3 regions of the Streptacidiphilus sp. EB103A genome follow, and region 2 is predicted to be linked to each of the others. Evidence: riboswitches for the same ligand, from Rfam matches in the RefSeq annotation. Region 2 holds a riboswitch; each other region holds the start of a gene.
What was found. A riboswitch is a leader RNA that binds a small molecule or an ion and turns the genes downstream of it on or off. The one in region 2 is predicted to bind thiamine pyrophosphate.
Positions count from the first base shown of each region.

Region 1 (9,881 bases), on a different contig from region 2:
ACGATGCGTCAATCTCGTGAGTGAACGTGTTCGTGAGGCCCTCCGGCGGGCCGCCCGGGGAAGCAGCCCGAAAACATCCCGCAAGCCGTAGCGGGAATGCTGAGGCAACATCCGGGTTCCGGGGTACAAGCCTGGCAGGGGCGGCGGAACAATCGCCACCCTGCGCCACCCCCCGCCAGGTTCCGCAGAGCGCGTCGGGCGTGGTGCGCTTCTCGTTGCGCGAGATCACGTACCGATCCTTGACTGGTCACGGAAAGGAACGAGTGCTCATGCGCGGGGTTCTCAGCACGATCCGCCCTCGGAACCTGCTTGCACGAGGGCTCGCACGGGCGCTTTCCGCCGGTCGGCGCAGGGAGCGGTCACTGCTCCTGTCCGCGGCCACGACCTGCTCGCAGGAGTGGGGCTGGCCGGTGCTGCCGGGTGCCGCCACGGGCTGGGAGGGCTGTGCCTGCCCGCGCCCCGACTGCCCCACTCCGGGAGCGCACCCCTACGATCCGCCGCTACTGGCTGCGACCACCGACAGCAGGATGGTGCGCTGGTGGTGGCGACGGCATCCGGACGCACCGCTGGTGCTGGCGACCGGCGGTCCGGTCTCGGCGGTGAGCCTGCCCGCCTCGGCCGGGGCGCGGGTGCTGGAGTACTTCGACGCGCTGCGGATCCGGACCGGTCCGGTGATCGCCACGCCCACCAGGTACGTTCTGCTCGTCGCGCCGTACACCATGCAGGAGTTGGCGGAGCTGCTGATCGCCCAGGAGTGGGTGCCCACCAGTCTGCGCTACCACGGCAGCGGCGGGTACGTGGTGCTGCCGCCGTCCAGGACCGGGGCGGGGGTGCTGCGTTGGGCCCGGGAGCCGGTACCGGATCCGGGGGCCGACGGGACGCCGTGGCTACCCTCGGTGAGTGATCTGATGGGGGCTCTGGTCGCGGCCAGTGCGGCGGTCCCCGACGGGGCGCGGCTGGCGTACTGAGCGGGCCGCGCATCGGCAGGCCGACGGCCGGGCAGCCGAAAAGACAATGCCCGGCCGCTGGCGACGGGGGATGCACCAGCGACCGAGCTGTTTAAACCGTAACAAGTTTTGGCCCCCAAGCAAATTCCCCCGGGGGAGTCAGAAGCGGTGTTTCTGCCTCCACCTGGGGAATTGTGATGCACATCACTGCCAAAAGGGCACGGGTCGACTTTTGCTGTCGCCGAACGTGCCCGATCGAGCGCAATGCGTAAACAGTCCGTTGTCAGCCGAGGGTGACCTGACGGTTCACCAGGCCGGCGCGCGCCCGGCGCTCCTGACCCGTGAGCGGCGCACTATCGGCGAGTGCGCCGGCAAGGCGCTCGGCAAAAGCGGCGGCCGGCTTCTCGCAGTCCTCCGCCGTCATCTCCGACGGCAGGTCCCACACCGGCACGGTCAGTCCGTGCGCCCGGAACGAGCCGACCAGCTTGGTCCCCTCGCCCAGTCCCGCGTCGTCCTTCGCGGCGAGCCGCGCCAGTGCGTCGAGCAGCCGGTCCTCCGCATGGGGCATCACCCAGCGCAGGTGGTTCTTGTCCGGCACCGAGCACCAGTACGCGGTCTCCACCGAGGCCAGCCGCACGGTCGGGATGATGGTGGCGTTCGCGCTCTCCAGCGAGGCGGCGACCTCGCCGACCGCCGCGTCGGCGTCGTCCAGCCAGAACTCGAAGCCGCTGTGCAGGGTCGGCTCGAACGCGGCCGAGGTGTCGACCAGTTCCTGCAGCCGCGGCGCGTCCGCGGCCGGCCGGCGCGGCGGCACCGGCGTGCCCGGCTCGACGGACAGCGCCTGGAGCAGCGCGTCGCCGAGGTCGCGGCTGATGTCGCCGGAGGAGCCGTGGGTCTGCAGACCCAGCAGCACGCTGCCGTCCTGACGGCGCATCGCGGGCCAGGCCATCGGCAGCACCGTCGCCAGGGTCACCGCGGGGACCTCGCCGTTGGCGCCCTTCAGCGCCGCCGCGTTCAGCGTCAGCGGCACCGTGGCCGCCGGGACGAGCTCGCGCAGCGCCACCCAGTCGCCCTCGCCGGGCAGCCCCTCGAACGGACGCTGCACCAGTTCCTGGACGGCGTGCGAGGCTTCGCGGCCGTGGCAGGCCTTGTAGCGGCGGCCCGAACCGCAGGGGCAGGCCTCGCGCGCGCCGACGACGGGGATCTCCCCCGCGGCTGCTGCGCTGGCTGCGGTGTTCGACCCGGCGCGGGCGGGCGCCTTCTGCGGAGGCTTCTTGGCCATGGTGCGGTATCTCCCGGTGCGGCGGCTGCTTGTTCCGCACCGAGCCTAGTGGTGCCGCGGGTCCCCGCCGGTCACCCCGCGGTGCCTCGCGGGCCGCCGCACCACTGACGCGGTGTCAGCCCGTTTGATGCGGTGCCGCCCGTTCGGGGCCGCCTCGCCTCACCCCGTCGTGACGCCGTCGCGCCTGGCATGGCGGGCCCGCACCGGGAGCACCGCCCACACGGTCACCTCGCCCGGGGCGTCCCTGACCCCCCAGTCGCTCGCCAACTGGCCGACGATGCCCAGGCCGCGGCCGCCTCGCGCGGTCAGCGAGGGGCTGCCCCGGCGCGGCCGGGTCGGCCCGCCGCCGTCGGTGACCTCGACGGTGAGCAGTCCGTCGCTGTGCAGTTCCCAGCCGACGACCACCCGTCCGCAGTCAGCCTGACCCTGGCCCTGTCCCAGCCAGGCGGCCTGGGCGTGCGCCCGTGCCGTCGGGTGGTCGGTGTTCGAGCCAGGGTGGACGCCGTCGTGGGAGGAGGCCGGGACCGGCTCCAGGGGCCTGGCGTGCCTGCAGGCATTGCTCAGAAGCTCGGAGAGTATGAGCACCGCGTCGTCGATGACGACGTCGGGCAGATGCTGCGCGGCGAGGTCCTTTCGCAGTCGACGCCGTGCAGTGCTCACGCTCTCGGGACCATGGGGCACGGCCATGGTCGCCGAAGAAGTCGGCACATCACGCGCTACCACCAGCGCCACCCCCGGACCTCCTCCTCAGCTGTCAGCCAGGGTGTGAATGCCCGTTGCAAGCACGGCGGAAACGAGAACAGAAGCACCTCGGCATGCCGAGAAAGCAGCTGAAGTCGGAGTCGCGCCACCCATTTTACTAAGCGTAGTCAGGTCGTCACTGAGTGTTTATCGGGGGTGGTGAAGAATGGTGAACCGGGTGAATTTCCGGCCATTCCACTGCGCCCGCGCACGCCTGCCGAAGCAGGCTCCCGGCTCCGCCATAGTCCGTACTAGCGACCCAACTGGTCAAGTACCCGGCGCGGATGATTGGTGATGATGGTGTCCACGCCGAGCCGCAGACACAGCTCGACATCCGCCGGATCGTCCACCGTCCACACATGCACCCGGTGCCCGGCGCGGTGCAGTACGGCGACGTAGCCGGGGTTGGCGCGGACCAGGTCGATGCCGGGTCCGGCGATCCGCGCCCCGTGCGGGAGGGTGCCGTCACGGAACCGCAGCGGCACCCGCTCCATCAGGAAGACCGTGGGGATGGCGGGGGCGAGCTCCCGCACCCGGCGCAGCGAGAGCTGACTGAAGCTCATGATCCGCACCGGGGTGCGCTCGCCGTCCGCCGGGGTGACCAGATCGAAGCGGTGCAGCAGCTCCAGGAGTTTGCGCTCCACGAGACCCGCGTAGCGGGTGGGGTGCTTGGTCTCGATCGCGAGTTCGATGCGGCGGCCGCAGGCGGTGGCGAATTCCAGCAGCCGCTCCAGGGTCAGCACCGAGGTGTGCTCGGCGTCGGCCCAGTCCGCCTCGTCGCCGTCCTCCATGTCGCCGGCCGCTCCGGCCGCTCCGGCCGCTCCGGCCGCGCCGGTTGTGACGCTTTCGCGCCCGGCCTTCCAGGAGCCGAAGTCCAGCTCCGACAGCTGGGCCAGTTCCAGCGTCGACACCACCCCCCGTCCGTTGGAGGTCCGGTCCACCCGGCGGTCGTGCACGCACACCAGGTGGCCGTCGGCGGTCAGCCGCACGTCGCACTCCAGGGCGTCGGCCCCCTCGTCCACGGCCAGTTTGTACGCGGCCAGCGTGTGTTCGGCGAGGGTGCCGGAGGCGCCGCGGTGGGCGACCACGCGGGTGCTCGTGCGATTGGGCAGCACCAGCTGCCGATGGGCGTTCGACTGGGGAGCGTTCGACACGCCACAAGCCTAAAACGGACCCCCGTCAGGCCCCGGCAGCGGCAGATGAATTCTGCCGGTGCGACCGGTTAACGTCCCCGTTCGCATCCCCGGCGGAGCTCACAGCCCCCGGCGGAGCAGCGGTGTCAGCGCCCAGGTGATCAGGGCCGGGACGACGAAGGAGAACAGCGAGGCCGAGGTCCACACCTGCGGGTGGATGTGCAGGGCGTTCTGGGCGTGGGCCCAGAAGGAGGGCCAGCTGCCGGCCCAGCCGGTCAGCTGCGCCGGGGCGATCAGCTGGTAGACCGCGAAGCCCACCGCCCACGGCAGCAGCGTCAGCCACCGCGTCGGTGCGGTCTCGGTCAGGTCCCAGCCTCCTTCGCCTCGCCCCGCCCCGAAGTAGAAGTCCACCGCCAGCACCGCCGACAGCGGCACGAAGACCGCGCCGATCAGTCCCAGGAAGGACACGTACCCGCTGAAGTCGGTCACCAGCAGAGCCAGCACGGTGACCACCGCGCCGAGTCCGACGGTGAGAATCCGGCGGTCCACCCGGGGCAGCAGGTTCTGCACCGACATCGCCGTCGAGTAGACGTTGGCGAAGGACTGGTCCGCCTCGCGCAGCACCAGCACGGCGAAGAACAGCCAGCCGGCGGTGATGCCCATGAAGGTGCTGAAGATCTTGTTCGGGTCGCCGCCGACCTGCAGCAGCGCCAGCAGCCCCACCACGTAGCACCACACCTGGGAGACCGTGTAGCCGCTGAACGCGCCCCAGAAGGAACTGCGGGTGCTCCTGGCGTGCCGGGTGTAGTCGGCGGCCAGCGGGACGAAGGAGATGGAGACGGCGATCACTGAGTCGACGGCGGGCAGGAAGCCGGTCCAGTTGCCCGGGGACGGGTCGTGCACCCCGTGCCGCAGCAGCTCCACCGTGAAGAACAGCATCGCCACGCCGACCGCGACGGCGACGTACTTGCGCAGCACCGCGATGGCGCCGAGCGGACGGATCGTCATCGCGGTGGTCAGCACTCCGGCCAGCACCACGTACAGCCAGTGCGGTCCGCCGCCGAAGAGGGCGTCGGCGCCCATCGCGATCACGGTCAGCTCGAACACGCCCCAGCCGAGGCACTGCACGATGTTGAGCACCGTCGGCAGGTAGGACAGCCGGGTGCCGAACAGCCCGCGAAGGATCGCCATGGCGGGCGCCCCGGCCCTGGTCCCGATGACGGCGGCGATGCCGAGCATCACCGAGCCGATCACGGTGCCGACGACGATCGCGGTGAGGGAGGCAGCGAGGGAGAGGTCCTTGCCGTTGAAGACCAGCACGGTCGCGGCGCTCTGGAAGCCGATCAGGCTGACGCCGAGGTTGGTCCAGAACGCCGCCTGGTCGCGGAAGCCCAGGGTGCGCGGGGGTGAGGTGTCCAGCACCAGCGGCGCTTCGACGCGCGGGGACCCCACCGCCCGGTCGAGGACAGGGGAGGGGGAAGGCGAAACGGACGTCACGAGGCTCAGCTCCCTACGCCGGCATTACCCGGTCAGGTTCAGGCGGTCGGCGCCCCGTGTTCGGCGCCCTCTCAGCCTGGATGGGTCCAAGCTCCCGCGTATGTGTTCGAGGCCATGCTAGGGGCAGCCGGGCAGCGAGCCAAGGATGAATGTCCGATGAGCTGTAGATGAGCTGTGAGCGGATGGCGTAAGAAAGCTCTCAGATCGGTGCGCTATAGATGCGGCCAAGGGAAGCGCCAAGCTGGCCCTTACGATGCCCTGACAGTGGGTGGGCAAAGCTTTGGGACGCGAAGTCCCGCAGGAGGAGGTCATTCGTGAGCACCGAGCACGAGGGTGGGGCTGTCCCCACCGGTGGGGAACCGGTGGAACCCTCCCTCGACGCGCAGTCGAACGGGGTGCCGCGCGACGCAGCGCCCGCAGCTGCTCCCGCTGCGGACGACACCGTCGTGCAGGCGGCCCAGGCGGCCCAGGCGGCCCAGTCTGCCCCGGCGGTCCAGCCCGCTCCGCCCCAGGCTTCGCAGCCTGAAGCCACGGCCGTACTCCCGTACGGCTCGGTCGAGCCGCCGGCCGACCCCACGCTCGCGGACTTCCCGCCGCCGGCCCCGGCCCCGCCGCAGCCGCCCATAGCGGACCCCGTGGCACCCCCGGTACCCCCGGCCCCGGTGGCCTCTGCTCCCGACGGCGCGGTGTACTCGGAGGCGGCGTACCCGGAGGCTGTGCACCCGGAGGCCGCGTTCACGGAGGCAGCGTTCCAGAAGCAGTCCCACCCGGCCGCGCCGCCGGTCCCGACCGCGCCACCGCTGGGAGCCCCCGTCCCCGGCGCCGAGGCGACCTCGGTCCAGCCCCCGTTCGACCCGGCCTACGGCGCCCCGCAGGGCGGTCAGCCCCCGTACGGCGGCCAGCCCGGCATGCCCTTCTACGGCGGCTACGGCCAGCCCGTTCCGCCCCGCAAGAAGCGCCGCGGCGCGCTGCTCGCCCTGCTGGCGATCACCGCGATCATCGCGGGCGGCATCGGCGGCGGGATCGGCGCCGCGATCGAGAACAACGACAGCTCCAACGGTTCCACCACGGTCACCAGCAGCGTGGACCCCAAGGCGCTCAGCCGCGCCCCCGAGAGCATCGCCGGAGTCGCCGCCAAGGCGCTGCCCAGCGTGGTGACCATCTCGGCCAGCAACTCGCAGGAGTCGGGCACCGGCACGGGCTTCGTCTACGACACCCAGGGCCACATCCTGACGAACAACCACGTCGTGGCGCCTTCGGAGAACGGCGGCAAGCTGTCGGTGAAGTTCTCCGACGGCAGCAGCTACCCGGCCACCATCGTGGGCCGCGCCTCCGGCTACGACGTCGCGGTGATCAAGCTGACCGGGACCCCGAAGAAGCCGCTGGTGCCGCTGGCGCTCGGCAACTCCGACCAGGTGGCGGTGGGCGACACCACCATCGCGATCGGCGCGCCCTTCGGCCTCTCGGGCACCGTCACCTCCGGCATCGTCAGCGCCAAGAACCGCCCGGTCGCCTCCGGCGACTCGACCGGCGCGCAGACCTCCTACATGAACGCGCTGCAGACCGACGCGTCGATCAACCCGGGCAACTCCGGAGGCCCGCTGATGAACGCCTCGGGCCAGGTCATCGGCATCGACTCGGCGATCCAGTCGACCGGCAGCAGCACGACGACCGGCACCCAGTCCGGCAGCATCGGCCTGGGCTTCGCCATCCCGATCAACCAGGCCAAGTGGGTCGCGGACCAGCTGATCAAGACCGGTACCCCGGTCTACCCGATCATCGGCATCCTCCGCGACGACTCCTACACCGGCGAGGGCGCGAAGATCGCCTCCTCCGCGGTCCAGGGCAGCGCCCCGGTCACCGCCGGCGGCCCCGCCGACAAGGCCGGCCTCAAGGCGGGCGACATCATCACCTCGCTCGACGGCGTCCAGATCGACAGCGGTCCGACCCTGGTCAGCGAGATCTGGTCGCACCACCCGGGCGACGTCGTCACCGTCACCTACACCCGCAACGGCCAGAGCCACACCACCAGCGTCACCCTCGGCTCCCGCACCGGCGACCAGTAACCCGCCCGACCCGACACCCTCCGGCCCCACCCGGCCCCGTACGGCAACCAGCACCTCCGCCGTACGGGGCTATTGCTGCCCGAGCACACCCCCGAACATGAGAAGATCCCTGAGCGCGGACAACCACCCGGGGGGCTCGCCCCCCTTCGTGCTGCCCACCCGCGCAAGGAGAGCTGCCCGAGCGGCCTAAGGGAACAGTCTTGAAAACTGTCGTCACGGGGAACCGTGACCGAGGGTTCGAATCCCTCGCTCTCCGCAGGTAGAGAAGTGCAGGTCAGAGCCAGTGTCGAAGTTTGTCGACGCTGGCTGTTTTCGATTCTTAACGTACGCCTATTCGATTCTGAAGGCCCGGGGCAGCTCTCTGTGGACCAGGCGTGGACCAGATCGGCTGCTTGGCGCCGCATCCTCGGACGTGTCCGCGGGTCACCGCCTGTTACCACCCGGTGACGGGAACAGTTGGGGCGGCTGTCGTGCCGTCATCTGCAGAACGGCGTGGGTGCCGGGCTCTCGGCACGGACAGGGTTTTGCCTCATGAACTGACAACAAGACCTACCTCCATCGACGATCCGTCAGTGGAGTCGTGCTCTCGACGGGCCTTCGACCCAGTCGCCGGGCGGCCAGATCTCGCGGTCTCGTGGCGGGATGGTCGGCCCCATTTCAGCTGGCTCCGACCGCTTACCGACTGTATCCCCCTCCACAGCGCCCCCGTTCGTATCGAGTCCAGCGGTGGGTAGTAACATGCGCGCGCACTCGTGACTTCACGAGTGCCTGTCGGTAAGGGGTAGTTCAGATGAGTTATCGACTATTGTCCGGCGGGATAGCCGTGGCGCTAGCCGTAGCATGCGCGGTACCCGGGATCGCGCAGACCTCGTCCGCGGCCCCGAAGACGTCTCGGACTGCCTCAGCCTCCTTGTCGGCTACGGCCTCGGCGGCAACTCCCACGGCGTCAGCAGGCTCGTCGAAGGCGCCGCTTTCTGCCGCCGCCAAGCCTGAGGCCAACGCCTTTCGCACTGTCGACGGCCGCCAGACGGCCGTCCCACAGGTCAGCACTGCCGTGAGCGGGACGCCGCGTCCCACGCCGTCCGGGCCAGTGCTGTTCGTGGACGGGGCGTCCGGCTCGGGCTGCTCGGACACCGCAAGCGGCACCGGTACGCAGGCCGTACCGTTCTGCACGCTGCAGGCTGCGGCGAACACTGTAGTCGCGGGCGACACGGTTCTGGTAACGCCGGGCGTATACGCCGGCTTCACCTTGAGCGCGCAGGGCACCGCGGCCGCGCCGATCGTCTTCGAGTCGAGCATCGTGCCCAGCAACGCGTACTACAGCCAGCCGATCGTCCTCGAGAGCCCGCTCAACGCGGGTAGCACATCGAGCCCCGCCCATGCGATCGACGTGGAGAACTCGAGCTACATCGACCTCGAGAACTTCCGCATCGCGGAACTCGCGACGAGTGACGCGCTGCTGATCAACGCTTCGCACCACGTCACGGTGGACGAGTTCATGGACTGGGTGGGCTACCTTGCCTCCCACCCCCAGCAGGCGCCCGACATCCACGTCGCCGGCGACTCCAGCTACGTGACCGTCACGCGGGCGAGTGAGTTCAACGCCAACGGACACCCCTACATTCAGGTGGACGCCGGCGGCTCGAACGACACCATCGCCGACAACGCCTTCTGGGGCGACTACGGCACCGTTGTCGCCGTCGCGGGCACACCGAACGCCGAGATCACCGGCAACACCTTCCTGATGAGCTACTCGACCGCGATCTCGCTGACCGGGAGCTCACCGAACTCGACCGTTGAGGACAACGTCGTGTCCTTCAACGGGTTCTACGGCACCGGAACCCCGTCGATTGCGATCGGAACCGGCTCCGTCTCCGGCACCACCCTCGACTACAACGTGGTCGAGCCCACCTCGTCCTCCTCCTACCAGTGGGGTACCGCCACCTACGCCAAGGCCGTGGCACTGCACAGCGCCAGCGGGCAGGGCGCGCACGAGATCAACGCCACCCCGGATGTGTACGTCGGCAGCAATGTCCTCATGCTGGGCTACGACTCGGTCGGCATCGACGCGGCCAACGCCGCGGCGCCCGGCGAGCAGGCCACCGACATCAACGGGAAGTCCTGCGTCGACGACCCCTCCTACCCGGTGACGGGAGCGGGCTCCCCCGCGTACTGTTCGCGTGGCTCGTTCCAGTACCAGGACCCGCTGGGCGCG
Region 1 covers NZ_JBGCAQ010000015.1:41,445-51,325, forward strand. Annotated here, with positions in the region: gene ABH941_RS24325 (bifunctional DNA primase/polymerase) at 270-968, shown strand; gene ABH941_RS24330 (DUF5926 family protein) at 1,231-2,229, opposite strand; gene ABH941_RS24335 (ATP-binding protein) at 2,389-2,961, opposite strand; gene ABH941_RS24340 (glycerophosphodiester phosphodiesterase family protein) at 3,222-4,088, opposite strand; gene ABH941_RS24345 (cytosine permease) at 4,224-5,600, opposite strand; TPP riboswitch at 5,593-5,708, opposite strand; gene ABH941_RS24350 (S1C family serine protease) at 5,915-7,666, shown strand; tRNA gene ABH941_RS24355 (tRNA-Ser) at 7,834-7,922, shown strand; gene ABH941_RS24360 (PKD domain-containing protein) at 8,721-9,881, shown strand, end outside.
Region 1: another riboswitch for thiamine pyrophosphate. It lies ahead of ABH941_RS24345 (cytosine permease); the one in region 2 lies ahead of ABH941_RS40460 (phosphoribosyltransferase family protein).

Region 2 (9,881 bases):
GCCGAGCAGGCTGGCTCGCAGCAGCCGCGCATGCTTGGCAACGCTCTGGACCACCCGTCCGCCGCCGGGCGGGCGGCCCGGGGTCCGGGTGTCAGGCCAGGCCAAGGGCCGGGTTGTTCGGGGCCAGAACGTTGTAGAGGTGTTCGCCGTGCGCCCAGCGCTTGAGCTCGCTGCGGCCCACCAGGATGATGCCCTGGCTTGCGGCGAAGTTGGCCGCATGGATGCTGAACCCGTTCAGGGCCACGATCAGCGGCAGATCGGCACCGTGGACCGCCCGTGCGGTGCCGTTGAACCTCTGCACGTGCTCCGAGCCGACCGCCTTCGTGTAGCGCTTGCACTGCAGCACCAGCTTGCGGCCCTGAGTGTCCCAGGCCCGCACATCCTGCCCGAGGTCACCCGCTCCCCCGACGTGGCTGGCGCTCAGGAAACCGTCCCTGGCCAGGAGTTGTGCGACCGCCAGCTCGAACTCGGTGCCGGTCATCGCCACGAACTCCCGCATCCGGAACGTCAGCCCGAGGTCCTCAGCGCCCATTTCGTCCTCGGCCTGCGCATACCCGGCATAACCGTAGCCGGCGTGCAGTCGCGCCCGCACCACCAGCACCGCCAGCAGCAACACCCCGACGGCGATCAGCGCCGTGGTCCACGGATGCCCGGCCGACCACGCCGGCACCGTAGCGGTGAACCAATGCGGCACGTCAACGGCGAACCAGTGCACGACGGGGCTGAGGAGGAACTTCCACGCCATCACCGCGGCCGCCACAACCAGGAGCGCTACCAGGATGAACTTCAGGGTCGGGTCCAGATCCCCGTCCTCGTCCAACACCGTGCCCCTCTCGCCGCGCACCGCGCGGGCTCCCGCTCCGTCGCGCCTGCGCCGGCTTCTTCTTGGTGTAGCAGGGCGCACTGACACCAGCGGGCCGATCACACCACTGGTCCCCGGTGCGGGCGCATGAACCGGCCACCGCCTCCGGCGGACACCGCCGTGCCCCGGCAGCCGCCGTCTACCTGGTAATACGTCCTCGTCTCAGGTGCGCACCGTGTCCCTCCGGGGGAGGCGGCGCGATGCGGACGCCTCCCCTGCTTTAGCCGTTGACCTGCGGTAACGGAAATGCCTGCTGGCTGACGCCGCAGGCGAGAGTTGACGCAAAGGATGTTCCCGGGGGCTGTCTCCCCAGTACAGCGGCCGCAGGACCCAACACCGCGGAGGTCCGTTCCTCCCGGGCACAGCGCGGCCCGTGCGGAGGCCGCCCGGGTTGGTTGCCGACCGGGCCCGGGCAGGCCAGACCGACGACCCGGCGGATCGTTGCGGCGCTTGGGGCGATCCGCACGCCGAGTGCGTCGGCCACGCCAGCCCCAGCCGGGCCAGGGTGTGTTGCGGGGCGTTCGCGGCCCACTGGCCGATGGCCGCGAACGACTGCGCTCCGGCGACGGCCGCGGAGGCGGCAACCAGCAGCGCAGCCAGGAACGGGTGGCGGACCCCTCGCCGCCGACGCGGGTCGGGCAGCACCTGCAGCCGCTCCACCAGCGGCAGTCCCGCCACGCCGTCCAGGACGGGCGACTTGATCAGGCAGACGGTGTCAGACTGGCGGCACATCGAAGCTCCGGTGGTTCGAGGCGACTTGGAGGTCACCCCGTCCAACCGGAGCTTCGTTGCGTTCGTGACGGGCCGGTCCCGGCACCCTTGTCCATCGCGACCTGAAGGCTCACCGCCCGCCAAGACCTTGAAACGCCCCTGGCAGCGGTGGCTCCAGCACCCCAGGCCGATCAGCTGCGCGGACTGAACCGGAGCTGTTGATGGCCGCGAGCGGGTGGAAAGATCCTGGAGGCGATTCCGCCTCCGGGCAGATCCCATGGCGTGGTCAGTGTGTAGCTGCGGAAGTCCAGTCGTGCGGCCGAGGCGATTTCACGTACCTGGTCCTCCGGTAGGCCCAGCCCGGGCATGGTCAGCAGTCGGCGGCCATCGGCATTCAGCACCAGCAGGCTGACCTGGCGTCGCCCGGGCCGCAGCGGATCGTCCTGGCTCAAGAGCACCAGTTCGACCGGACGCGCGCCCCTCGACGAAGCGCTCTGGGCCCCTTTGTCCGCCAGCGGAATGGTCACCCGCCGCGCTGCTCCGTCAACGAGCACCAACACGTTGCCGGTCCACGTCACCGAGGCCGAGCGCAACCAGTCGCCCGTATCGGCGAAGAGCAATCCGTACCCCTGGGTCCACTGTGCCTCCTGGAGCGACGGCGAAGTCCGGCAGGGGCCACCGAAGGAGGACGGGGCGGGGCTGAAGCCGGTCGGCCTCGGGCGCCCGGCCCAGCCGGCATCCAGATCCCACTCCATTGCCCAGCCCGTCCCCCGAAGCCGCCACTCCAGTCTCCGAATCTCCTCCACGAGCTCTGCCGTTTGCAGCGCCCGCCGCACCTGCGTCGGCACGCTCCGCCACAGGGCGGCGTCGGCAGCCACCGGAGTCCACGCCACAGCGGCCAGCCACACAGCAGGCGCCTCGGCCCCCGCTCCCAGGATCGCTCCGGCTGCGACCAGGAGCAGGAACGAACTGCGCCGTGCGAACCATCTGCTCCACGACCTCAGCCGAACCGGGCCGGACAACTCCCGTTCGGGCAGGCCCAGAGCCCATCGCAGCGGCCTGGACCAGCGCCGTGCCCGCCGTCCCACTCCCGCTTCCACACCAGGCCACTTCAAGACAAGCCCCTCGCCTGTGACTTGACCCCCATGGATATCTCCGGCTTCTGGAGTATCTCGCCCGGAACGGCCCGATGGGAACAACGCCTGCCCGCTGCAGCCGAAAGAACCCGGCCGCCTACAGCTATCACGCTTCCAACATCAGTGAATCGAGGAAGACGTCCCGAAGATCCGCACCAACCACGGCCCTGAAACCATGGCAACCCTGCGGAACCTGGCGATCAACACGCTCCGCGACGCCGGATACAGCAATATCGCCGTCGGCCTCCGCCACGTTGCCTACAACGCCTTCAACCGCCCACTCGACCTCCCAGACATCGCCTGACCAGCACATTCACAAGATCAAGAGACTTTGCAATGCCCCTGCCCGCCAGCCGCAGCCCATGTCCTGGACTCAACCCAGGGTGGCGACCACAGGGCGGCTCCTTGCCCGAGGGAACCCTCCTGCAGAACGGCAATGGCATCGGGGTGAAACCGGCGTATTCTGGACAGTGGCCTGCAGGGCGAGCGAGGGAGTTCGGCTGCGGCGGCCGGGAGAGTGAGCTCAGTTCAGGCTCACGGCTCAGGTCGTCTCGACAACCTTGCTGAGAGGCCGGACGGGTCCGTAGGACCCAACGGCGACCTCCATCACCTGATCCGGACAATGCCGGCGAAGGGAGCCCACCTTGCAGGTTCTTTGTTGCGCGCCGGCACGGAGCGAGCGGCAGATCGCGGAACAACCCCCGCGACGCCGGATCGGTATCGCCTGCGGGTACCGGGATGCGTGTCGGGACGTTGACTGTCTGCCTGGGGGGCCGCGGCGGAGTTCCGCCCTCCCAAGGAGTTCTGGCCATGTACTTCGTTGATCGTCTCGATGCGGGGCGGCGGCTGGCCACGCGGCTGGCGTATCTGCGGGGCGCGGACGTGGTCGTTCTCGGTCTACCGCGCGGCGGGGTTCCGGTGGCGGCGCAGGTCGCGGAAGCGCTCGGCGCGCCCTTGGATGTGATCGTGGTGCGCAAGCTCGGTGTGCCGTTCCAGCCCGAGCTGGGCATGGGCGCCATCGGGGAGGGCGGGGTACGTGTCATCAACGAATCGGCGCAGCGGGCGACCCGGACCTCCGCGGACGAGCTGGCCGCGGTGGAGCAGCGGGAACGCGTCGAGCTGGAGCGCCGCGCCGGGCGGTACCGGAGCGGGCGAGCCCGCGTCGAGCTCAGCGGCCGGACGGCGGTGGTGGTCGACGACGGCGTGGCCACCGGCTCGACGGCCCGCGCCGCCTGCCTGATCGCCGGCGCGCAGGGGGCAGCCAGGGTGGTGCTCGCCGTGCCGGTGGCGCCGAGCGAGTGGCGTACCCGACTGGGGGATGTGGCCGACGAACTGGTGTGCGTGGAAACGCCGGCCGGCTTCTTCGGGATCGGACAGTTCTACGAGGACTTCGCGCAGACCTCGGACGACGAAGTCGTAGCCTGGCTGGACCAGGCAGCCGATCGGATGGGTGAGACCGACCGGGACCGCTCGGTGACGCCGCAGGCGGCGCGAGATCGAGCGGGTCCTCCCCTCGCGGATCCGGAGGTCGCCGTCCACGCCGGATCGACACAGCTCAGCGGGCAGTTGGCCGTTCCCCAGGGAGCGGTCGGAGCGGTGCTGTTCGCGCACGGCAGCGGCAGCAGCCGACTCAGTGCGCGCAACCGGTTCGTCGCGGACGCGCTCAACCGGGCGGGACTGGCCACGCTGCTGTTCGACCTCCTCACTGAGGAGGAGGAGCTCGATCGGGCGAACGCCTTCGACACCGCCCTGCTCACCCGCCGCCTGGCCGACGCCACCTCCTGGCTGCTCGACCAGCCGCAGGCCCAGGGCCTGTCCGTGGGCTACTTCGGCGCCAGCACGGGAGCGGCTGCGGCGCTCTCGGCGGCAGCGGAGCCCGGTTCGCCGATAGCGGCGATCGTCTCGCGCGGCGGCAGGCCCGATCTGGCCGGACCCCGACTCTCGGCGGTGACCGCGCCCACCCTGCTCATCGTAGGAGGCGACGACGAGGTGGTGCTGGACCTCAATCGCCAGGCCCAGGCGCAGCTTCGCTGCGAATGCCGACTGGCGGTCGTCCCGGGCGCCACCCACCTGTTCGAGGAGCCAGGCACACTGGAAGCGGTGGCGGATCTGGCCGAGGAATGGTTCACCCGGCACTTGATCCGTACCCCTCGACCGGCGCGGGCGACCCGCTGAGCAACCCTGTGGGGCTCGTAGAGTCATCGCTGCAGCTGAGGCGGCCGGGTGAGGCGTTACATCAGGGGGCGTGCGAATTGTGCTGGTGTGGCATGGTATTGCCTCTTGAAAGCGCGGATGAAGTGGCTGCTGTCGGTGAAATGCCAGAGTGCGGCTGTCTCGGAGATACTGAGCCGTGATCCGGAGGCAGTGAGTGCCTGGGCCGCTTCCTCCAGGCGTCGGCGGCGGATGTAGGCGCTGAACGACTCGTCCAGACTCGCGAAGGCCCGTTGCAGGGTGCGCACTGAGACGTGTAATTGCGCGGCGATCGTGGCCGGAGACAACTCGGCGTCGGTGAGCCGGGCATCGGCGAGGTCCTTGGCCGCTTGTGCCAGCGCCGGGGTGAAGGTGGGCTCGCGGTCGTCGAATTGGTCCAGGATCAGCCCTTTGGCGAGTTCGAGCAGGGCGTTGCGGGACGAGTGCGCCCCCGCCGGGCTGAGGTCGCTGACGGTCCGCTGCACCATGCTGGTGTGTGCCATCAGGATCTGCGCTGCGGGTGAGGTGGCCTGGCCGGTTCGTGGTTTCCCGGCGACCAGGGGTCGCAGGGCGTCGCCGGGAAAGATGAAGATGCGGGTGCCGATCGCGGGGGTGGTGTGGAAGTGATTCTCCGTCACGACGTGGTGCATGAAGTAGGTGTCGGCCGAGACGTACGCGTCACCGCCCTGATTGTGCGGGTCTTGCAGGGCCACCGCGCCGCGCAGCCCGACGTACAACCTGATCTGATCGTGCTCGTACGTCCCGACTGCCCGGGTGCTCACGGATGAGGATGCCCAGAGCTCGTTGATGGCGGTGTCTTCCAGGACCACCGAGCGCATCGTTCCCTGGAAGCCGTCGACCGTGGAAGGGCTGAACTCCGGCAGCGGGTACAGGTCTCCCATGCGGTCGTTCCAGGTGTCGATGAACGGCTCCCACGTTCCCCGACCGGTTCCGGTGGCGTCGGTGTCGGTGTCGGTGTCGGTGTCGGTGTCGGTGTCGACGGTGAAGGTGCCCACCTTGCTGGCCGGGCCGAGGAAACGCGGCCTGTTCGTCCTCGTGAGCCGCCTGGCCGGCAGGCGGCGCCGAGCGTCGGGGTCGCCTCCGGGGTGATCGTGCTGCAGGCGCATTCCTCGACCGGACTTGGCCACCACGGGCAGCCGAACCGACGATAAGGCAACCGAACGACCCTGTGGGGAATCCGGGTGTCACCGCACGGTCGCCGGCGTGATCCTCGTCTGCGGATCGCAGCCTTGAGCCGGTTCGACGAGACGATGCGGGGTAGGTGGCTGGCGCCGTGCCGGTGGATGGGCCTGGGGAGGTCATAACACCGGAGCGCTGTCGGATCCGGCTGGCCCGCGTGGCCGTGTGATCAGGCCGCAGACGCGGAGGTGCGTCGGCCCACCCCCCGGGCCGACGCACGACCCGCCTGCTCCGCGACTCGCGTGCGTGGTCTGGCTGTCGGCCGTGTCGGCCTAGTGACAAGGTCTTGAGTTCGGCGGTCTGCTGTAGGGATGGGGAATCCCAGGTTGGATCCGCTGGTGCTCACGGAGGCCGAGCGGTTGACGTTGCAGGGGTGGGCGTCGCGTCGGTCGACCGCCCAGGGTTTGGCGATGCGGGCGCGGATTGTGCTGGAGTGCGCCGAGGGTCGCTCGAACATCGAGGTGGCCGGGCGCCTGAAGCTCGCTCGCGGCACGGTGACCCGCTGGCGGGCCCGCTTCATCCAGGACCGCCTGGACGGGCTTGGTGACGAGCCCCGTCCGGGTGTGCCGCGCACCATCACCGACGCGCAGGTCGAGGAGGTGGTGGTGCGCACGCTCGAGGAGACCCGGCAGGGCTCGACGCACTGGTCCAAGCGGGACCTGGCCCGGCAGGTCGGGATCTCGCCCACCAGCGTGCACCGGATCTGGCGGGCCTTCGGCCTGCAGCCGTGGCGGGTGGAGACCTTCAAGATCTCGCCCGACCCGCTGCTGATCGACAAGATCCGTGACGTGGTCGGGCTCTACCTGGCCCCGCCCGCCGGCGCCGTGGTCTTCTCGGTGGACGAGAAACCGCAGATCCAGGCCCTGGAACGGACTGCCCCGGTCCTGCCGATGCTGCCCGGAGTCCCCCACCGACGCAGCTTCGACTACATCCGCCACGGCACCGTGGACCTGTTCGCCGCGCTGAACACCGCCAACGGCAAGGTCATCAGCCAGCTGTCCGCCCGGCACCGCGCGGTCGACCTTTGCGAGTTCCTGGACCTGATCGACCGCCAGACCGAAGCCGGCCTGGAGGTCCACGTGATCTGCGACAACCTGTCCACACACAAGTCACCCGTGGTGCACCGGTGGCTGCTGGAACACCCCCGCTTCACCCTGCACTTCACACCGACGTACTCATCGTGGATCAACCAGGTCGAGCGGTGGCTCGCCGAACTGGAACGCCGCTGCCTGGAACGCGGCGTCCACTGCTCCCTCGACGACCTCAAAACAGCACTCCAGGACTGGATCGAGACCTGGAACACCAACGCCAGACCCTTCAACTGGACCAAGACCGCCGAAGTGTCAGCTCGTGTGCGGGCCGAGCGTGGCCGAGGCTGCCTGCACCCGGTCCGGCCGGTTTTCCTTGAGCTCGACGAAGATCCCGTGGGATTCGGTGTCGCCGATGTTCTCCCCGGCGTGGTCCTGGGCGTCGAGCCAGCGCGCTTGACCGGCCGGTAGCTCCACTTCGACTTCTCGGCCGCCGGCCGTCAGCCGTCGTCTGATCGAGCTCAGGGTGATCATGACACTGTCGGGGTGTCCGTGCATCGTGGTCCTGTCGCCGGGCTGGTCGCGGTATTCCAGCACGCGCACGCGGTCGTTCTCGAACAGGACCGTGTAGAGACCGGGGTTCGTGGCTACGGGATCGGAGTACATCGCCGCCTCCTGGCGTCGAGTTCACTTATGGGCACTAGAGTACCATGATGGGCATGGATGTGCCGTATGAATCGACAGGCCGCCGGGCGCAGAAGTCCCGCACCCGGTCGGCCCTGGTCGCCGCCGCCCGCGCCCTCCTCGCCGCAGGTGCGCCCCCGACCGTTGAAGCGGCCGCCGCCGCTGCCCGGATCTCCCGGACCACGGCCTACCGCTACTTCGCCAACCAGCGCGACCTCGTCGCCGCGGCACATCCGCAGATCGACTTCCCCTCGCTGCTCCCCGCAGATGCCCCGACGGACGACCCGGCCGCCCGGCTCGACCTGGTGATGGTCGCTTCCACCGACCTGACGCTGGAGTGGGAACCCCAGCTGCGCGCGTCGCTGCGACTGTCGCTGGAACCGGCCCATGATGGCGACAGCCGTGACGGCGCCAGCCGACAGACGTTGTTGCGCCAAGGCCGCGCCATCGGCTGGATCGAAGACGCGCTGACGCCGCTGCGCGAGACCAGACCGGACATCGACATCCACCGGCTCGCCGTGGCGATCCGCTCCGCCACCGGAATCGAATCCCTGATCTGGCTCACCGACATCGCCGGGCTGTCGCGTGCCGAAGCAACCGAGCTGATGCGACAGTCGGCACAGGCACTCCTGCAAGCCGCTCTGCATGACCGATCCGCGGAGGCCGCCCAACCCCCGGGAGCATGACGACACGCCCGGCCTACCGCGTCTCGACGGTCATCAGGGGCCGCAACGCGCTGCGTTCTGCCCCACAGCAGCGCATGCGGGTGACATCGCGTCCAGAGCCAGAGTCCGCAGCGCGCCCCAGGGCCGCGGCCTTCCCCCTCGGCAATCCGATGGCCAGCCCACCGACGCCGAAACCCGCGCCGTCCCGCAGGTCTGGGCCCGATGCGGTACGTCACCCCTTGCGTGGGCCCCTCGCGCAAGCAACCAGGGTGGCGGTGAAGACGGCCTTGTCTGCTCCTCAAGCCGGACGGTCAGGACGCGGGGGATGCCTTCCACAGGCCGACGTCGCTTCATTTAGGAGGTGTGCTCATCGGTGGCCGCTTCCTGTGCTCGGGGGGCTGTGTTCGGTGCGGTCAAGGAGGGCGTCGGACGGCGGCTGCGACTGGAAGCGCTCCCACCCGGGGTCTGTCGCTCTTCCCTCTCCTTCGTCAATGCGCCGGGCCCGGCAACAGGTCGGCGGCCCCGGTCCCGCTGCCGACCGGAGTTTTCGACCGCACTCAGGTGCTGGCCATGGACCTCCGACGGCAGCGTCCAACGGCGCGTCAGGACAACCGCAGCCGGATGTGCCCGCGCCGCTTCGGGAACAGTCGGGAGCTGAGCGGTCGCGGCCACTCCCAGCCGGACTGCGCGAGCTCGTACGCCGCGAAACGCAGTCCTGCGGCCTGCGCCACGGCACCGACCTCGCGCTGGCTCATCCCCATCGCAGGGAAGGTGAGCAGGCGACGACCCCGCGCGTCCAAGAGGAGGATCTGGCTCTCGACATGGGCGCGGAAGGAGTCCACTCGCTTCTCGGTCAGCCAGATCAGCTCCACCGGGCGGTGCGGCAGCACCCGCTGCCTTGGCGGAAGCGGCTCGGGCTTCCAGCCCAGACCCGCGCGCACCAGTCGCTGCCTCCCGTCGGTGAGAAGCAGGTCCTGCCCGCTCCAACTGACGACCGCGTACCTGAGCCAACGCTCCAACCGCTCGCCCTCGTCCTGTGCACGCCACTGGTACAGCAACTCCCGCACCGGCGTGGCCCTGAGTGGAGGCCCCGACCGGGCCCCAGGCTCGCTGGAACGCACGGGCAGTGGCCGACCGCAGGCACCGCGGTCCGGATCGAACCCCATCGCCAAGGCGCCCGGCGTCCGGCGGACCTCACGAAGAAGCGCCCTGCGTCGGTTCCGCCGCGTGCCCTCGGCCCTGACCCGAGCCAGGGGCTGGTGCCGCAAGACCCTGCGCCGCCGGACCACGCGCTTGTTGCGCACCAGGTCGCGGGCCTGGCCACGGTTGGCTGCGACCAACTCCTCGTACACCTGCGCGGACCGCACCGCCCTGCGCAGGCCCCGCGGCCACAACGGCCACAACA
Region 2 covers NZ_JBGCAQ010000046.1:907-10,787, reverse strand. Annotated here, with positions in the region: gene ABH941_RS40485 (hypothetical protein) at 1-105, opposite strand, end outside; gene ABH941_RS40480 (restriction endonuclease) at 92-844, opposite strand; gene ABH941_RS40475 (transposase family protein) at 1,025-1,594, opposite strand; gene ABH941_RS40470 (hypothetical protein) at 1,765-2,451, opposite strand; gene ABH941_RS40465 (hypothetical protein) at 2,885-3,013, shown strand; TPP riboswitch at 3,188-3,363, shown strand; gene ABH941_RS40460 (phosphoribosyltransferase family protein) at 3,520-4,884, shown strand; gene ABH941_RS40455 (helix-turn-helix domain-containing protein) at 4,941-6,026, opposite strand; partial or broken gene ABH941_RS40450 (IS630 family transposase) at 6,411-7,439, shown strand; gene ABH941_RS40445 (hypothetical protein) at 7,847-8,497, shown strand; gene ABH941_RS40440 (hypothetical protein) at 9,079-9,881, opposite strand, start outside.

Region 3 (9,881 bases), on a different contig from region 2:
GTGCTGAAGCTGACCGACCGGGTCGGCGCCGAGCTCTCGCCGGTCGAACGGCGGCGCGCCGTCGGGCACTTCGCGACGACCTCGCGCTACGAGTGGATGTTCTGGGACGCCGCCTGGCGCGGCGAGCGCTGGCCGGTCTGACCCCGGGAGCCGAGCGCGGACCGGTGACCTGCGGGTAACCCACCCCGACCTGCGGATGACCCTCCCCGGGGCCGACGGTAGGGGGCTTATCCGGGTTCTCTCAGGGGCGCGAAGCGTCCACCGGAGACCCCTGCGGCCGTACGATCGAGTCAACAGGAAGAAGCAATCGGGCCGGTGGCCCCGAGGCCCCGGGACGACAGACCCCGCGGGGGAGGACGGACAACATGAACGAGATCTGGAAGACGCTCCCTGGCTGGATGCGCAACATCGTGGTTCCGGTCATCGTGCTGATCGTGGCGCTGTGGGTGGCGTCCGCCGTGGTGGGAGCGATCTTCGGAGTCATCGGCTTCCTCTTCGGCTGGATCATCAAGGTGATGTTCGTGGTGGCGCTGGGGGCAGTGGTCGTCATCCTGGTGAAGCGGGCGTCGCGCTGACGCCGGTCTGACGTCCTTTCACGAGAGCCCCGTACCGGGATCCGGTACGGGGCTCTCGCGTTGGCGTCTCCGGTGCTAGCGGCGGTGGCGGTGCCGGCCGCCCGCGCCCGCTTCAGCCGAAGTCGTGGCCATGGCCGTGGCCGTGGCCTGTCGCGTGGCTTGGGCCGGAATGGCGGCCGCGGTCACGGGGCGGGTGTTGTGGCTGGCCACGAGCGCGGCGAGGAAGGTGGTCAGCGGTACCGAGGCGATCAGGCCGATGCTGCCGACCAGCGTCCTGACCACCTCCTCGGCGACGATCTCGCTGGTGGCTACGGTCCAGACGCCCCGGTTGGCGATGGTGAACAGCAGCATCAGCGGCAACGCCGCTCCCGCGTAGGCCATGACCAGGGTGTTCACGGTGGAGGCGATGTGGTCGCGGCCGATCCGGATGCCGGCCCGGTAGAGCGCCCGGGTGCCCATGGTGGGGTCGGCGGCCCGCAGTTCCCACACCGACGAGGCCTGAGTGACCGTCACATCGTTGAGCACACCCAGGGATCCGATGATGACACCGGCCAGCAGCAGGCCGGGGAGCTTGATCCCGGTGAAGAGGGAGTGGACCAGGGCGGTCTCGTCCGAGGTGTTGCCGGTGAGATGGGTCAGACCGATGAACACCTCACCCAGCACGCCGATCAGGGCCAGCGACACCAGGGTCCCGATGACCGCGACGGAGGTGCGCGCGGACAGGCCGTGGCACAGGTACAGCGCCATCAGCATGATCGCTCCGCCGCCGACGACTGCGACCCGCAGCGGGTCCTCGCCCTTGAGGATGGCCGGCAGCACGAACAGCGACAGCACGGCAAAGCTGATCCCCAGCGCGACCAGGGCGGCGAGCCCGCGCAGCCGTCCGACCAGCACCACGGCCAGGGCGAAGACCCCGGCGAGGATCGCCATGGGCATCGAGCGGTCGGCGTCGCCGATCGTGTACTGCAGCGCGGCGGGGGCGGTCGGGGAGTAGTCCAGGACCACCTTCTCCCCCGCGCTGTAGACGGCGGTCTGGTCCGGGGTGAGGGTCAGTTGGATGGTCCTGCCGGAGTCCTTGCCGCTGGTGATGGCGACGCTGACCAGCGAGCAGACGTTCTGGGCTGCCGCTGTTGCGGACGTTGTCGACGCGGTGGACGTCGAGCCCGCGTCGCAGGGTGCCGCCTTGGTCGCGGTGACCCGGCCGCTCACCGTGGGCTGGTCGAATCCCAGTCCGGTGGAGGCGTGGGCGGGCAGCCTGCCCGGCCACATCAGCACCATGCCCGCCACCACCGCCACCGCGAACGGGATCAGCACGGCGGCGATGACCGCGCGCAGCCGCCGGGAGGCGGGGCTGGCCGGGCCGTGGTCGTGACTGTGGCCGTGCTCGTGCTCGTGCGGGTGGTCGGCCACGGGAACAGTCCCTTCCGGATGGGCTGTGGCAGTGCACCGTACCGGAAGCGTGTGAGATCTGGCAGCACCGACGCCCCCTGGCCAAGCCGGGGCCCGGCTCGCTACGGTGGGCGGCGTCTAGATTGCAGACGCGGGAGCTCGGAGCACCGGGCTGAGAGGGCGCTGACCGCCGTACGCGGAATTCGTACGGCAGCTGCTTGCGCCGACCGCAGGAACCTGACCGGGTAATGCCGGCGTAGGGAGAAGTGGGTCTGATGACCAGCACGTACGACGCAGAGCAGCAGCATGCCGCTCAGCAGCATTCCGCCCAGGGCCCGTCCAGCACCGGGACCGGCTACCCCACCCCCGCCTGGACCAAGGCCTACCGCCAGGGATCGCGCCCCGACCTGCGTGTTCCCTACCGGGAGGTGCGGCTGGGCAACGGCCGTGCCGTCCCGCTGTACGACACCTCGGGCCCGTACACCGACCCGTCGTTCGAGGCCGACGTCCGGCGCGGGCTGCCGCCGCTCCGGGACGGCTGGATCAGCCAACGCGGTGACACCCAGGACTACCACGGGCGCGAGCCGCGTCCCGAGGACGACGGACTCAGGCACACCGCCCCGCGCGGCGGGCTGGGCCTGGCACGGAGTGGCGAGCTTGCGAGCGCGACCGGGTTGAAGGGGCTCGACGCGGTCTTCCCCGGCCGCCCGCGCCGGCCCCGCCGGGCCCGGGAGGGCACGGCCGTGACCCAGCTCGGCTACGCCCGCCGGGGCGAGGTCACCGCCGAGATGGAGTTCGCGGCGCTGCGGGAGGGGATGGACCCGGAGCTGGTCCGGGAGGAGATCGCGGCCGGCCGCGCCGTCCTGCCGGCCAACGTCAACCACCCCGAGGTCGAGCCGATGCTGATCGGCAGCCGCTTCCTGGTGAAGATCAACGCAAATATCGGCAACTCGGCCGTCACCTCCTCGATCGAGGAGGAGGTCGAGAAGATGTCCTGGGCCACCCGCTGGGGCGCCGACACCGTGATGGACCTCTCCACCGGCCGCAACATCCACACCACCCGGGAGTGGATCCTGCGCAACTCCCCCGTGCCGATCGGCACGGTCCCGCTCTACCAGGCGCTGGAGAAGGTCGACGGCCGGGCCGAGGAACTGAGCTGGGAGGTGTACCGGGACACCGTCGTCGAGCAGTGCGAGCAGGGCGTCGACTACATGACCGTGCACGCCGGAGTGCTGCTGCGCTACGTCCCGCTGACAGCGCGGCGCAAGACCGGGATCGTCTCCCGGGGCGGCTCGATCATGGCGGCCTGGTGCCTGGCGCACCATCAGGAGAACTTCCTCTACACGCACTTCGAGGAGCTCTGCGACATCCTCCGGGCCTACGACGTGACCTACTCGCTGGGGGACGGGCTTCGCCCCGGCTCGATCGCCGACGCCAACGACGAGGCCCAGTTCGCTGAGCTGACGACCCTCGGCGAGCTGGGACGGATCGCGCGCTCGCGGGACGTCCAGGTGATGATCGAGGGGCCGGGCCACGTCCCGATGCACAAGATCCGCGAGAACATGGACCTGCAGAAGGAGCTCTGCGACGACGCGCCCTTCTACACCCTCGGCCCGCTGACCACGGACGTCGCCCCGGGTTACGACCACATCACGTCAGGGATCGGCGCCGCGATGATCGCCTGGTGGGGAACGGCGATGCTCTGCTACGTCACCCCCAAGGAACACCTCGGCCTCCCCGACCGCGACGACGTCAAGACCGGCGTCATCACCTACAAGATCGCCGCCCACGCCGCCGACCTCGCCAAGGGCCACCCCGGCGCCCAGGCCTGGGACGACGCCCTCTCCGACGCCCGCTTCGAGTTCCGCTGGGAGGACCAGTTCAACCTGGCCCTCGACCCCGAAACGGCCCGCGCCTTCCACGACGAGACCCTCCCGGCGGAACCCGCCAAGACGGCGCACTTCTGCTCGATGTGCGGTCCGAAGTTCTGTTCGATGCGGATATCGCACGGCATCAGGGAGAGCTTCGGCGACGAGACCCCGGTGACCGGCGAAGACGAGATCGAAGCCGGGATGCGGGCCAAGGCTGAGGAGTTCACGGCCTCCGGTGGACGGGTGTACCTACCGTTGGCCGACTGACCTCAAACAGCGGAGGAGAGTGACCAAACCGGGTTGGCCGGCCAATGGCTGAGTCAGTCTTCGGTAGGCAGGGGCTTGGGCTTCCTGCGCAGCCAATGGCCTACTGCCCGCCTTGGGCCCCGCACGACGACACGGCCGAAGCTCTTCTTTCCTGCCAGCTCCACTCGAAGCGTGACCGGCGCATGGGGGTCGTGGGCCTGACGGATCCTTAGCTTGCTGAACTCCAGGTTCAGGGCGTCGGCATCGACCACGATGCCCGGCCTGGTGATCAGCGTCAGGGTCTTGCCGCGCATGTCCATGTCGATCCGCAGGGTGTCCTGGGTGATCACTGCCAGCGTGAAGTCGAGCGTCACCTCGCAGAACTCCGTTGCGAGCTCCAGCCGTCGTGGCACTATCCAGCGTCCCACCCGCTCGACCGGGCTGAACTTCTGATCGATTCGGAGTACGTCTTTCACCTCCGCCACGACCGCGCCGCCAGAGGTCGACACAGGCGGCAGGTCGGCGGTGAGGACGGCCAGTTCGCTGACGGTCCGTGCGGACAGGGCGGCCTCCAGGCGCTCGTCCAACTCGGCCCCGGTCAGCCGGCCGTCGCCCGCCGCGACCCGCAGTACGTCGACCACCCGATCCCGGTCCGTGTGGGAGGCCCGCAGCTCGGGCGGCGAGTCGTGGCCGGGGCTCTTTCCAGGGGGCGAGATCTCTCCCGACATAGTTCCCGTCCTGATCCAGTCGAAGGTCGTCGCGCGATGGAGCAGTGGCACGGCTGGGAACTAACGATATATCGCGACTTGGATTCCCGCCAAGGGTGCAGTTCTTGCGAGTGCAGTGAGGTCCTTTGGGGACCTCAGTTGTCACTGAGTTGTCCACAGGCCGCCCGGAGATCGCGGCGGCCTGTGGACAACTGGGTCAGCGGCGTCGGCGGCGCTTGGCTGGGATGGTGCCCAGGCCGAAGCCTGGGAGGAGTTGGGCCATGCCCTGGCGGAGCTCGGCGACGTCCTGGCGCATGGCAGACATGTCGCCGCGCAGCTCGCGGACGTCCTCGCCGACGCGGCAGAGCTGCTCGCTCATCGCGCCGATGACGCGCCCGTGGGCGTCGAGGCGGTGGTCCACCGAGTCGGCCCAGGCGAGCCATCGTCCCTGGTCGGGGGCGGTGTACTGCTCGGGGGTGACGACGTCGGGGTGTGCCTGGAGGTACTCGTACTCGTCCCAGTGCGGGCCGGGGCCGAGCCGTCGCCCGGGTGGCATGCCCCAAGAGGGCGGACCCTGCCGGAGCGTTGCCTCGGTGTCGAGGAGGTAGGTCCGGACCCTGCGGGCGACGGCGCTGTCCCGCAGCAGCATCGCGACGTTGAGGACCGCGCGACGCGGGAACAGGGCCATTGACCTGCTCCGGGATGACTGGAGTCCACAGACTCGCTTAAAGCGAGTCAGTTCCTCACCAACCAGAACGCGGTACCCGTTGGACACGATCTCGTCCCGGTGGTCGACCACCAGGTTGTAGATGACCGTCTCTCCGACCTCGAAGTAGTCGGCGACCATCTTCGTGGTGACGTGCATGTCGTCCGGGAGCAGGACGAGGACCTTGACCCGGTCCAGGGTTTCGGTGCGGTCGGCGACGCTCTCGCGCAGGGCGCGCGATTCGAGCAGGGCGACTTCGGGTGGCATGGCTGTGCCTCCCCCTTCGCTTGGGGTGAATGGAATGGGTGCCCCCATCCCGGGGCTCAGGGCCGTCCCACCCGGACGGTCAAGGGCATGAGTCGCAATCGTCCACAGATCCCATGGGCCGGACCGAACCGGCCAACTCGCTACGTCACCGCTCGCCGTGTCATCCAAGCCATATTGCTCATGCGCACTCTGGGCAACGATCGGATCGTCCTACGGTTACGCCGAGCGAAGGAATTCCCGGCCGTGTGTGCGGGAGGCGGAAGACTTACGGAGTCGGGGGCTGGGCCTGGTGTCCGAGCGGCGGATATTCGGGTCGGGGAGTTGGGCGGGCCGCCTACCCTGTGGGTATGAAGATTGGAATTGTGGGTGCCACGGGCCAGGTCGGGGGCGTTGTACGCCGGATCCTCGAGGAGCGGGACTTCCCGGTGACGGAGCTGCGGCTGTTCGCCTCGGCGCGGTCGGCCGGGAAGGAGCTGCCCTGGAAGGACGGCGTCGTCACGGTGGAGGACGCGGCCACCGCCGACTACGCCGGTCTGGACATCGTGATCTTCTCGGCCGGCGGTGCGACGTCCAAGGAGCTCGCACCCAGGGTTGCTGCGGCCGGCGCCGTGGTGATCGACAACTCCTCCGCCTGGCGCAAGGATCCGCAGGTCCCGCTGGTGGTCTCCGAGGTCAACCCGCATGCCATTGCGGACCGTCCGCTGGGGATCATCGCCAACCCCAACTGCACCACCATGGCCGCCATGCCGGTGCTGCGTCCGCTGCACCAGGAGGCGCAGCTCACCGCTCTGGTGGTGGCCACCTACCAGGCCGTGTCCGGCAGCGGGCTCAGCGGTGTGGCCGAACTGCAGGGCCAGATCGACGCGGTCGGCAGCAAGGCCAGCGCGCTGACGCACGACGGTGCGGCGCTCGAATTCCCCGAGCCCAAGCAGTACGTCCGCCCCATCGCGTTCAACGTCCTGCCGCTGGCGGGCTCGATCGTGGACGACGGCCTCAACGAGACCGACGAGGAGCAGAAGCTCCGCAGCGAGAGCCGGAAGATCCTCGAGATCCCCGACCTCAAGGTGTCCGGGACCTGCGTCCGGGTCCCGGTGTTCAGCGGGCACTCGCTGCAGGTCAACGCCCGTTTCGCGACGCCGATCAGCCCCGAGCGGGCTCGGGAGCTGCTGGCGGACGCGCCCGGTGTGGAGCTCTCGGAGATCCCGACCCCGCTGCAGGCCGCCGGGCAGGACCCCTCCTATGTGGGCCGGATCCGCGCCGACGAGACGGCTGAGAACGGTCTGTCGCTGTTCATCTCCAACGACAACCTGCGCAAGGGTGCGGCGCTGAACGCGGTGCAGATCGCGGAGCTGGTGGCCGCCGAGCTGGCGGCCGAGTAGCTCTCAGGAGGGCTGCTCCTCCTCGGCGTCGTCGGCGTTGGGGAGGAAGCGGCCGCCGGAGCCGGCGCCCGACGCGGAGCTGGAGCCGCTGCCGACCGAGGCCTGGGTCCGTGACGGCGGGACGGTCGGTGCCGGGTGCTCGAAGGGCTGCCGGATCACCTCGAACGTCGGGCTGCTGTATCCCGGGCTGCTGAAGTGGCTCTCGCCGTCGTCGTCGTCCGACTCGAACTCCTCCCCGCGCTGGTTGGTGATCCCCTCGGGTCCGGGGCTGGTGAACCCCGGGCTGGTGAAGTGGGGCTCGCCGCCCTCCTCGGGTTCGACCTCCTCCCCGCGCTCGTTGGTGATCCGCTCCGGTCCGGGGCTGGTGAAGCCGGGGCTGGTGAAGCCCAGCCGCGGGCGGGTGCGGACCAGGCTGACACCGGCCGGGCGCGGCCTCGGTGGGCGCGGGGTGGTGCCCAACTGGGCCAGGAGATAGGGGAGCAGGCCACGCTCCCGTAGTGCGCTGTGCCAGGCCTCGCGAGCCTTGGCGAGCTCCGCGTACAGCTCCGGGTTGCGGCCCTGGGGCGGCGACGCGGCGTCGCGGGCGGCGGTGAGCAGCAGCCCGATGATGTCGGCGGCGATCGCGGCCACGCAGATCACGGCGGCGACCAGCCCGGCGGTGACCAGTGGCTGACCCAGCTTCTGGCCGTCCGCCCGCAGGCCGTAGCCGAGCAGGAGCAGCAGCAGTGCGCTGAATCCGGAGAGGATCGGCAGCAGCACGGCGACCAGTGGAACCAGTCCGGCCCGCTCGGCGGCGATCAGCGCGCTCTCGGGCTCCTGCCACTGTGCCGGGTCGTCGCCGCCCAGGCGTTCCCAGTCCGGGACGGGGGTGGTGCGGCGGGCCTGTTCGCGCAGCTCGACGAAGTAGGAGTACTCGACCGCCGCGGTGCCGGCGACGGTGGCGGAGTCGCGCATGGCCCGGGTGTGCAGTTGTTCGGCGTTGGGTCCCGTGGGCGCGCGGCGGAGGGCTGAGCGGACCTGTTCGTTGTGAAGGAGTTCCTCCAGGATCCGCTCGTAGTCGAGCTTGTCCTCAGCCTGCAGGTACGGAGCGCTGTCCATGTTCTACCCAGCCCTCTTCTCGTCGACCCTGTGCACCCTGCCCGCCGGTTCCGGGTTCACGCGGGATCCGGGAGTCCGGGGGGTCGCCCCCGGAGTAGTGGAGCCGTCTGTTCCCCGAACGCCCCGTCAGCATCCAGGTCTGGAAGGGCGGAGCGGTAGCAGCAGGGACTTCGATGGTAGAGGTCGGCGCGGACCCGTTGACAGTCGGTTTCCGGAATTTCCGGGACAGGTGGGGCACCTGTTGCCGTTGGCACGTGCCGCTGGCATTCCGTCAGTTCGAGCGCGAAACAGTGCCCTACCAGTGCTCGGGCAGTGCCCGGCCCGGACCGCGGGGTCCGTCAGACCAGCGGGAGCCGGGCGATCAGCAGTCGGCCTTCGCCCTCCATGGTGACGCCGCCGTCCATGGCGATGGCGAGGTCGTCCGCGTAGACGTGCGGCCCGGTGACCTGCTTGGCGGGGTGCCCGTCCTCGGTCGGGGTGTCGCCGAGCAGGTAGGGGATGGGGCTGTGGCCGTGGACGATGCGCCGGCCGCCCAGCACGTCCAGGAGTTCGTGCGCCGAGGCCGCGCCGGTGTCGCCGCGGAAGGCGAACCGCTTGGTCATCCGGCGGAAGCAGTCCCACCACTCGTCGCCGTCGCCGCGGTTCAGCACCTCGTGGATGGCGTCGTTGACGGCGTCGACCGAGTCGCCGTACTCCAGGTAGGCGGTGGTGTCGGAGTGCAGCAGCAGGTGGTCGTCCTCGACGGTCATCGCGGGGAGCCTGGTGAGCCAGGCGACATGATGGTCCTCCAGCCGCTCCATGTCGGTCGGTTGTCCGCCGTTGAGGCGCCAGGCGGCGAGGAAGGAGGCGGTGCCGGCGCTGGACTGGACGGCGTTGTCGCCGAAGCGGTCGGCGCCGAGCAGCAGCAGCTCGTGGTTGCCCATCAGCGCGCGGCAGTAGCCGCCCGAGGCGGCGGCCTCGGCGGCGAGCTGCATCACCAGGTCGATCACGCCGATGCCGTCGGGGCCGCGGTCGGTGAAGTCGCCCAGGAACCAGACCCGGGCGCGGCCGGCCGACCAGTGCCCCTCGTCGTCGATGAGCCCTTCGGAGTGCAGCCCGTCGAGGAGCTCCTGCAGATAGCCGTGGATGTCACCGATGACGTAGAGGGGGCCGACCGGCTCCTCGCCCTCGTAGGTCTCCTGGCTCTCGTGCGGTGGGTAGCCGAGCGGCTCGACCAGGGTCGGCGGATGGCCGTGCCCGTGGCCATGGCCGCCATGGCCGTAGAGGTCGGGGCGGGTGCCGGGGACGGCTGCCACCGGCGGCCCGAGCTCCAGGGTCGGCGGGTCGTGCGGGGCCGGGGCCGGCGGTGGCAGCGGTGGGGCCATGGCCGTCGGCGCCGGGTAGACGGCGGGTGCGGGGCTGGGGCCGGGGGTGATGGAGGGGCCGGGGAAGCGCTCCGGTGGTGGGGTGAAGAAGTCGTACGTCGTGGACCCGTCGCCGTTGAGGGGCGCCCCGCCGGGGTGCTCTGGCGTACGGGGGCCTGGGTCCGGCAGGTCAGGCCGGGCGTAGGGGTCCACCGATGTCATTCGCCCATCATAGGAAGCTGCTCTTCGCGGTGTACGCACCTGGGGCGCATCAATCCCGCGAGGCGGGTGGGACGATGC
Region 3 covers NZ_JBGCAQ010000010.1:288,382-298,262, forward strand. Annotated here, with positions in the region: gene tenA (thiaminase II) at 1-141, shown strand, start outside; gene ABH941_RS18900 (hypothetical protein) at 366-575, shown strand; gene ABH941_RS18905 (YibE/F family protein) at 651-1,985, opposite strand; TPP riboswitch at 2,106-2,245, shown strand; gene thiC (phosphomethylpyrimidine synthase ThiC) at 2,240-4,102, shown strand; gene ABH941_RS18915 (DUF1707 domain-containing protein) at 4,156-4,809, opposite strand; gene ABH941_RS18920 (hypothetical protein) at 5,006-5,761, opposite strand; gene ABH941_RS18925 (aspartate-semialdehyde dehydrogenase) at 6,109-7,140, shown strand; gene ABH941_RS18930 (hypothetical protein) at 7,144-8,238, opposite strand; gene ABH941_RS18935 (metallophosphoesterase) at 8,577-9,803, opposite strand.
Region 3: another riboswitch for thiamine pyrophosphate. It lies ahead of thiC (phosphomethylpyrimidine synthase ThiC); the one in region 2 lies ahead of ABH941_RS40460 (phosphoribosyltransferase family protein).